4 regions of the Mycobacterium botniense genome follow, and region 3 is predicted to be linked to each of the others. Evidence: riboswitches for the same ligand, from Rfam matches in the RefSeq annotation. Region 3 holds a riboswitch; each other region holds the start of a gene.
What was found. Region 3 has a riboswitch for magnesium ahead of G6N08_RS15480 (PE family protein). Riboswitches for the same ligand answer to the same signal wherever they lie in the genome.
Positions count from the first base shown of each region.

Region 1: linked by a shared signal. The riboswitch ahead of G6N08_RS16620 (stealth family protein) and the one ahead of G6N08_RS15480 (PE family protein) in region 3 are both predicted to bind magnesium.
Region 2: linked by a shared signal. The riboswitch ahead of G6N08_RS05640 (PE family protein) and the one ahead of G6N08_RS15480 (PE family protein) in region 3 are both predicted to bind magnesium.
Region 4: linked by a shared signal. The riboswitch ahead of G6N08_RS14675 (Rv1535 family protein) and the one ahead of G6N08_RS15480 (PE family protein) in region 3 are both predicted to bind magnesium.

Region 1 is NZ_BLKW01000004.1:1,432,438-1,434,638, reverse strand. Features, by position in the region: gene prcA (proteasome subunit alpha) at 1-725, shown strand, start outside; M-box (ykoK) riboswitch at 833-1,008, shown strand; gene G6N08_RS16620 (stealth family protein) at 1,087-2,201, shown strand, end outside.
Region 2 is NZ_BLKW01000002.1:1,194,583-1,196,783, reverse strand. Features, by position in the region: gene G6N08_RS05645 (PPE family protein) at 1-930, opposite strand, end outside; gene G6N08_RS05640 (PE family protein) at 887-1,189, opposite strand; M-box (ykoK) riboswitch at 1,646-1,814, opposite strand.
Region 3 is NZ_BLKW01000004.1:1,188,697-1,190,897, reverse strand. Features, by position in the region: gene G6N08_RS15485 (magnesium transporter MgtE N-terminal domain-containing protein) at 1-1,066, opposite strand, end outside; gene G6N08_RS15480 (PE family protein) at 1,151-1,450, opposite strand; M-box (ykoK) riboswitch at 1,752-1,924, opposite strand.
Region 4 is NZ_BLKW01000004.1:996,952-999,152, forward strand. Features, by position in the region: gene G6N08_RS14670 (flavin-containing monooxygenase) at 1-510, shown strand, start outside; M-box (ykoK) riboswitch at 650-819, shown strand; gene G6N08_RS14675 (Rv1535 family protein) at 1,115-1,366, shown strand; gene ileS (isoleucine--tRNA ligase) at 1,970-2,201, shown strand, end outside.

The DNA of each region.
Region 1 (2,201 bases), 240 kb from region 3:
TCATATCGCCCGAGCAGTTGATGCGCGAACGCGGCGAGCTCGCGCGCAAGGGCATCGCGCGGGCCCGCAGCGTGGTGGTGCTGGCATATGCCGACGGCGTGTTGTTCGTTGCCGAGAATCCGTCGCGGTCCCTGCAGAAGATCAGCGAGCTCTATGACCGGGTGGGTTTCGCGGCTGCCGGCAAGTTCAACGAATTCGACAACCTGCGCCGCGGTGGCATCCAGTTCGCCGACACCCGCGGCTACGCCTACGACCGCCGGGACGTCACCGGCCGGCAGCTGGCCAACGTCTACGCGCAGACACTGGGCACCATCTTCACCGAGCAGGCCAAACCCTACGAGGTCGAGTTGTGCGTGGCCGAGGTCGCGCACTACGGCGAGAGCAAGCCGCCTGAGCTGTACCGGATCACCTACGACGGGTCGATCAACGACGAGCCGCATTTCGTGGTGATGGGCGGCACGACCGAGCCGATCGCCGACGCACTCAAAGAGTCCTACACGGAGAACGCCGGCCTCGCCGACGCAGTCGGCATCGCGGTGAACGCCTTGCGGACCGACGCCAACGGCGCAGAGCCCCGGCCGCTGGGAGTGGACACCCTGGAAGTCGCCGTCCTGGACCAGAATCGCCCGCGGCGGGCGTTTCGGCGGATCACCGGTCCCGCGCTGGAATCGCTGCTGCCCGCCGCGCAGGGTTCTCAGGCGAGCCGCCCGAAGTCGTCCGGGTAGCTCGCCGCCCACGGCGAGTTGTGCAGACACCGCACATGCACAACTGCGGCGGTGTCGGCCGTGTTCGCGACCATGTTGCCCAGCGGTGGAATCGGTGCTACCTTGCGGGAGCACCTCGTTAGGCGAGGCTTCTGGACGAACACAGGCCACTGATCTGACGACGTCGAGAGACGCCCAAGATCAGGACAGATCTCCCCGGCTTAAGGGGTGATCCCAAGTGGCTTTCCCAGGTGTTGCTGGGGATACGTCGACCAGTGCCGAAGCTCAACCTGTGAGGGCAATGCCGCCGCTCGACCGCGTCAGCGGGATCCCTCTGTGTGCGCGATTTGACCGACATCGAGTACGGAAGGCAGGTGTTCCCATGACCAGCATGATCGACGCGCCCGTCGTCAGCTCGACCCAGGGTGTGCGCCTGACTCCGTATGAGGCGATGACGCAAGATTTGCTGTTTATCCGCGCAGAGCTGGATCGGGCTGGTATCCCGTTCTTGCTTATTCGCGGTGCGGAAGGACGCCCGGCGCTGGTGGTTGACATCGCCTTGCGCGCCCGGGTTGCCGACGTCTTGATGGCGGCGTGCCTGGAGGCACCGCTGCGCGCCAAGATCCTCGACGGAACCGGGCGCCGCTCGGTGTATCTGGGTGACGGGCTGCTCTCGGTGGACCCCGACCCGAGGCTGCTGCGGGTGTTCCGGCGGCGCGAATGCCCCCGCTCGGGTATGCGTTACGGTGCGTCTGCCGGAGTGGAGCTGCAGTTTTGGGTGTTCGACGGAGAACAGGCCATCTGCCCGATCGAAAACTCGCTGACCCGCAAAACCTTAATGCTCAGCGAGATCGAGTACACCACCGTCGAGCTGCACGGCCGCACGTGGCCGACGATCGCGGGGATGTTCGCCCCGCATGCCGATGACATCACCTTCGACATCGACATGGTGTTCTCCTGGGTGGACGGCAACGACCCGGAGTTCCGTGCCCGCCGCGCGGCAGCGATGGCGAATTACCCGCTCGGCGAGGGTGACGATTCCGATGCACGCATCCGTCATGTCGACGAACTCAAATACGCCCTGCGGTCGGTGCACGCCTTCGCGCCATGGGTGCGACGGATTTTCATCGCCACCGACTCGCGGGTCCCGCACTGGCTTGCCCCGCACCCCAAAGTCACGATTGTGCGCGCCGAGGAGCACTTCACCGACGTGTCGGTGCTGCCGGTGTACAACAGCCACGCAGTGGAAACGCAACTGCACCACATTCCCGGTCTCGCAGAACATTTCCTGTACTCCAACGACGACATGTTTTTTGGCCGGCCGGTGTCGCCGACGATGTTCTTCTCCCCGGGTGGAGTCACCAAGTTCATCGAAGCCGGTGTGCGCATCGGGCTCGGCGCCAACCACGCCGAGCGCAGCGGCTACGAGAACGCGGCACGGGTGAACCGGCAGCTACTGTGGCAGAGGTTTGGGAAAATCATCACCCGTCACCTCGA
Region 2 (2,201 bases), on a different contig from region 3:
GATCGCAATCCAGTCAAATGCGTGAAACGCTGACAGGAAGCCCTCTGGGTTGAAAAACCCACCGGAGAAAGCGGACGAGAGTGTTTCTGAGTTGAGGAAGGCGCCTAATGACGATCCGGTTCGGCCGCTGAGCATATTCAGCAGGCCGGACAAACCTGAGGCCGACGAGGCGTTCGCCGGATCGATGACGTTCAGCGAATTCAACGCTGAACTTAGCGCCGAGGGGGTGGCGAGTGTGTGCAGCGTGGTGGGCAGGGTGGTGATGAGTTGGGACAGGGTGGTTTGGCTGGCGGCGGCCGCGGCGGCGTGTGCGGTTGCAGCGGTTTGGGCGCCCGGCCCGACGGGGGTGGTGGTGGCCGGGGGCGCGGTCAGCGGGTCGAGAGCCGCTGCGGCGGCGCAGTGACCGGCGTAGCTGTACATGGCGGTGGCGTCGCGGGCCCACATATGACTGTAGTGGGCTTCGGTGGCCGCGATGGCCGGGGTGTTTTGGCCCAGCACGTTGGTGGCCACCAGCGCCGCCAGCTGCGCCCGGTTGGCAGCGATCACCGCTGGTGGCACGGTGGCCGCATACGCGGTCTGATAGGCGTTGGCGGCGGCGGCGGCACTGCTGGCCGCCCGGGCGGCACGGTCGGAGCTGGCGTGCAGCCACGCCACGTAGGGGGCCGCTGCGCTGGCCATCTCCGCCGCTGCCGGTCCTTTCCACGCGTCACTTGTCAGCTTGGATAGCACTGCGGCGCAGCCGCTTGCGGCCGCGTCGAGTTCCTGGGCCAAGCTGGCCCACGCGTTTGCGGCAGCGATCAACGCAGACGAGCCCGCACCGGCATACATCAAGCCGGAATTGATCTCTGGAGGCAGCGCCCCGAAATCCCACACACCGATCACCACCTCACCCCCCGGCGACAACAGTGTTGGCGGCTTCGGTGAGCGCATACGATCCAGCACTGTCCCTCAAGGTAGCGACGAACGCGTCGAGAACCTGCTCAGCCTGAACGCTGAGCATCCGATATAGCTGGCCGTAGGCGGCGAACTCGAGCGCCGTCAAAACCGAAACCTGGTCGGCGGCGGGCGGCACCACACCAGTGATCGGTGCCCAAGTAGCCTCGTTCATCGTAGCTACCGCCGACCCGATCCGTGCCAAGTCGCCCGCCGCACCTGCGAGCGTTTCCGGTTGTGTCACAACAAAAGCCATCGAACTTCTCCTTATCAGTGCAGCAGTTAACCTCCGCGCCGGTGGCGTCCGAGGTCGGTGATAAAGCCACGCCTACAGCTTCGGCATCGTCTGCCCAGAGGTGGGTGATGCAGTGCGAACCATCGCCGGCAACACCCGCGAACAGCTTCGGCACAGCGGCGGCAACGACATCACAACCTCCCGTAACGATGCGACCAGAACTCGAGAACTGCAGAATCCTAGGTTCGGAATCGACACGCGCGCATAGCAAAACAAAGCGTGCCCGTGAACGCTCGGTCAGTGCAGTCTGATTCAGCTAAAGAGGACTAAACCGAGGACTGATCTGAGCAAAACGGTCACCGAACTCGGATAGGGACTATCACTAGGACTCATCTCGCTCTCACCTCCTCACGGCCAGGGCACAAGGGATGCCGATACGTCGCACAAAAGGGTCGGGCCACCTGACGATCAACCGCGGCGACACCCCACTCGTCCGGGTTTCGGCACTGCACGGCGTATCCGATCAATCTTCGGAAGCCACTTGGGCTCAACCCTTAGGCCGGGAGGAGCTGTCCTGACCCGTCTCTCGACGTTCGGGGTCAGTGGCCTGTGTCCGGTGCAGAAGCCTCACCTAGCGAGGTGCACGCGTGGTAATACTGGCACGACCACTCGGACTGGTCAAGCTAACGTGATGTGCCTCAACACTTTTGAGTGAGCGATAGGGAAGCCTTACCTATATGCAAGGTAGGGTTGGCATGACTGGAGATGGCACGTGCCCGACAAGCTACCCAGCCGATATCGCGCGGTGTCGAAGGCGTCAGTCGGCCCCGTGCGTGTTAGGGCCTGTTCCGTCTTAGGGCTCATCGCGAACCGGCTGAGGGAGGAGATACCGATGAGCGCGAACGCGGCCGCTCTCGAAGTCGCCTTTGCCGCGGTGTCTCCCCAGTTGTGGTATGGCTCAAGTGCTCCCTGGTAGGACAATTCGGTATGTGCACTAGATATATTGCAGCACAATAGATTTGATGTGATAGGC
Region 3 (2,201 bases):
CCATCGGGCGGGACTGCACCAACGCAACCAGTGAAACCACACCGCTCAGCCGACCCCGATCATTGAGGACGTGCATCTGCAAAAGCGCCTCGGGCTGGATTGTCAACGCACTGCCGATCACGGCGAGCGCGTCTGCGACCGTGGCTTGCGTGTCGCAGCAGACGAAGTCGACCGTCATCAATCCCCCCGCGCTATTCGGGTTAAAGCCCAAAAGGGTCAGGATTTTTAGGCATTGCGGACCAGGCATCAAATCGAGAACCCGCCGGCGGCGGGACTGGCGTAGGTCGATGATCGCGTCGGCGGCGTCGTCGGCGCGCATCCGGCTGAGGAGGCCGGCCACCTCGTCGTCGGGCATGTCGTCGAGCAGTCGGCTGGCCTTGTCCGGATCGAGTTCCTCGAAAACGTCGGCTTCCAGCTCCGGGTGGCAGCGAACTCGGTCCAGGATTTCCCCGCCTTCGGCCTGGTCGGCCTCTTCGAGCAGATCGGCGATTTGCGCTGGCTTAAGCGCCGCCACTCGCCCAGAAACCCGGCGCACGGCCATCGACCAGCTATGCCCGATCAGCGGCTCAAAGGCCTTCCAGTCGCGGGCAGGATGACCGCCGGGAGTCTTGAGCAGTCCGAACAGACGTGGTGGGCGCCGGGTGTCCAGCCGCCTGAGCACCCAGCCTTCTGTGTTGTGTTCAAGCTCGACATCGTAGGCGTGGACCAGTTTGCCTGCGGGAACGTCGATCAGCCGATAGCCCAGCACGTCGGCGCGTAACAGCACCTCACCAGGGCGGCGCTCGAAACGACGCAGATCAATCTCATTGTGGCTCAAAGTTATCCAGTCCGGACCGAACCAATCGATGGACTGGCTACCCACGAAGACTTGCCGGCCACCGACACCGGCCACCAGGCCGGTCACCAACGGATAAGCCTCCGCGCCGCGTAGCCGCACAATGATGTCATCAACTCGGCCAACTGCCTCACCAGAAGGCGTCATCACAGGGCTCCGCAGCAACTGCGACAAATGGATGACTGAGCGGCTGGTGCCGACATCGCACGGTTCGACAGCTGGCATGTTCATGGCGGTACCTTCTCGATGCTTTTCACGCGTTGCGTGTTGGTCAGAAATACCGGGCAAAATCCGGCAGACGCGTATCCCAAACGTTCACAGAACTGTCGCCGCGTTAGCTACTTCGGTGGCGCCGTAGGAGTCGGCGCTGACCCGCAAGATAGTCACAAACATGTTGTGGATCGCAGTGGCTTGTGCGCTGACGGCCTGATACGCCTTGGCATGCGCTGCGAATTGTGCTGCCGTCATTGCGGATACCTCGTCGGCCGCAGCGGGCACCACTCCGGCCGTCGGGGCCGCAGCAGCCGCGTTCTGCGCAGCGAGCGCGGAGCCGATCTCCTGTAACTGGCTGGCTGCCGCGGCCAGCATTTCGGGTTGTGTGGTCACGAAAGACATCGGGCGTCCCTTTCAAATTCAAAAGACAATGCAATCCGCGGAAACCGCCTCACGGTTTTCAGGGCAGGACAAAATTCGGCGAGCCCACAAAGCGTGGACTGAAATTAACGATCTGAAGCGACGCGAGCCGATTCAGAAAACGGATATGTTGCCAGGCTCGGGCTCGAACGAAACGGCTACCGAACCCCGATAAGGAGGATCACTGGAACTCATTTCGCTCTCACTTCCTCGCGGCCAGGACACACGCGGATGGACTCAGGTTGCACAACGGGGCAAGGTCCAACCGGCGGATCAGCCGGATGAGGTACCCCACTCGTCAGAGCTTTGGCACTGCACGGCGTATCCGGATCGGATCCGGAAGCCACTTGGGCTCAACCCTTGTGCCGGGAAGAGCTGTCCTGACCCGGGGCGTCTCTCGACGTTAGGGGTCAGTGGCCTGTATCCGTGCAGACGCCTCACCTAGCGAGGTGCATGCATCGGCAATGGTGGCACTAAGGCCAGCCGGAGTCAACCCGACAGCGCGGATACAACGCAGAACTGGCTTACCGGGGTGCACAGCCTTGATGTCGGCGGGTGCAGAGCTCATCGCAGCTCAGTGGCGGACCCGGCTGCTCACGCAGATTCGCGTCGCGCCAAAAGCACACGGCAGCAGAGTCGTTGCTGACAGCCGGCTTGGCCCGCCAACCGGGAAATCGCACGTGGAGTGGATCTGGCATCCGATTGCCGGCCCAGCCTGCTCTGGGGCGCAGGA
Region 4 (2,201 bases), 190 kb from region 3:
GAGCCCGAGGGGGTGCGCACCGCCGACGGCGTGCTGCATCGGCTCGACGTGCTGGTGCTGGCCACCGGCTTCCAGGTGGATCGCTTCCTGCGGCCGATGCAGGTCAGGGGGCGCGCAGGTGTCTGCCTCGACGAGATGTGGACGCCGCGTCCCTACGCGTACTTGTCGGTGTCAGTGCCCGATTTTCCCAACCTGTTCATGCTCAACGGGCCCAACGGCCCGGTGGGGAACTTCTCGCTGATCGATGTCGCCGAGGCCCAGTTCGGCTATCTCATACAGCTCATCGAGCTGTTGGCGCGCGGCCGGTATTCCCAGATCAGCGCCAGCCACCACGCCACGTCCCGTTTCGAGGCCGAGCGGGTGGAAGCAGCTCGCAAAACGGTGTGGGTGACCGGGTGCCGCAGTTGGTACCTCGATGACCGCGGGGTGCCGGTGGCCTGGCCCTGGAGTTTCACCCGTTTCCAGGAGGCCATGGCTCGCCCAGACCTGGCCGACTACGAACTCATCTAGTCCCGCGTAGTCCCGCGTAGTCCCGCGTCGACCACAGGGCCTGTGGCGACCTGGGTAGAGGTCATGAATCCGTAAAGAATCAGCGACATCGACCGGGACTAAATTGACCTGCTCACGTTGTTCGTGCATCATCGGAGAGGTAGCACCTCGTTAGGCGAGGCGGCCACACGGATATAGGCCACTGACCCCGAACGTCGAGAGACGCCCAGGGTCAGGACAGCTCCTCCCGGCTTAAGGGTTGAGCCCAAGTGGCTTCCGGGTTTCCGGATACGGCGTGTGGTGTCGAAGCTCTGACGAGTGGGGTGCGGTCTTCGGCTCTTGCCGGATTCTGTGCTCCTTTGCGTGCTGGGACGTTGTGCGGGTTGCCGCACTGGTGCTGCGAGGAGGTGAGGGACTAATGAGTTCCAGTTCTAGTCCGGGTCGATATCCGGGCCTGGTTTCGTCCCGATCCGGTCTCCGGCACGGCGTTTCCAGCTAGACGGGGCTAGCACACACGCGAGTTGCCTCAACGGCCAGGCGGTCTGCCTGGCGCCGGGAACCGTTTACGGGGCGGAACAGTCAGTCACGTCAGTGTCCGATTGATTTCCGTGTAGAGGAGGCAACCATGACTGCTGTTCTGTGGGACGACGTAGACACGAGAGTGCCCGCCCCTGCTGCCCGTGCACCGCAGCTCAGGGCCGTTCCGGCGCCGGAGTCGGCGGCAGCGCCGAAGAAAGTGGTCAAGCGGCGCGACACCCAGCCGTTTGGTGTCGGAGGAGACCCGCTGGTGGAAGGTGCCGCGTGGTTGTTGTGCATCCCGCTGCGCCAGCTCTACGCCGCCCTGCTGCGCGTGGGCGTGCTAGAGGTCTTGGCTTGATGACCGCCGAGTCACCGCTCCCCGCCGGCGCGTTGAGTGATCAGACGTCCAAGGGGTTGCCACACGGCAGCCGTCGTGCTGCCGTGTGGCAACCCCTTGGCGTGGCTGGGCTGATCACGCTGCGCACCGCACTCGGCGACGGTGACCCTCGCTGAGGGGATTTCACCAACGGCGACCCGTGCCGGGAAAACGCCGCGGCGAGCGGTGCGCTTCGCGCTGACGGGGGCGGCTGCGTGCTCGCCGAGGCGGGTGTCAACATCGCCGGTCGGTGCGCGCTTGACCACCGGCGGAGCCCCCGCACCGAGATCGCCGCAGAACCCGTGGGCATAGCTGGGGTGTGGACGATATCGGCGCACCGGTCCGGGCCGGCGGGCGTGGGGCGGTGGCTGCCCGTAGAATTGGCACAACGGCGTCGATCCGGCCATCACCGGGGAGCCTTCGGAAGAACAGCCAGCCAGGCCCAGTAGACCCGAACGGGTAGGCCCGTCACAGCCCTCAATTGAGCGGCCGCGTGCACGCGCGGCAAGCGGGGTGGTACCGCGGCGCTCGCGCACCGGCGCGTCGTCGTCCCCGGGCCCGGCAGTTGGCACAGGAGACGACACAGTGGCCGCGCACACCTACCCGAAGCTGGCCGGCGGGGCACCCGATTTCCCGGCGCTGGAACTCGAGGTGCTCGAGTACTGGGCCCGCGATGACACCTTCCGCGCCAGCATCAGGCGGCGTGCCGGTGCCCCGGAGTATGTGTTCTACGACGGCCCGCCGTTCGCCAACGGCCTGCCGCACTATGGGCACCTGCTGACCGGCTACGTGAAGGACATCGTGCCGCGTTACCGCA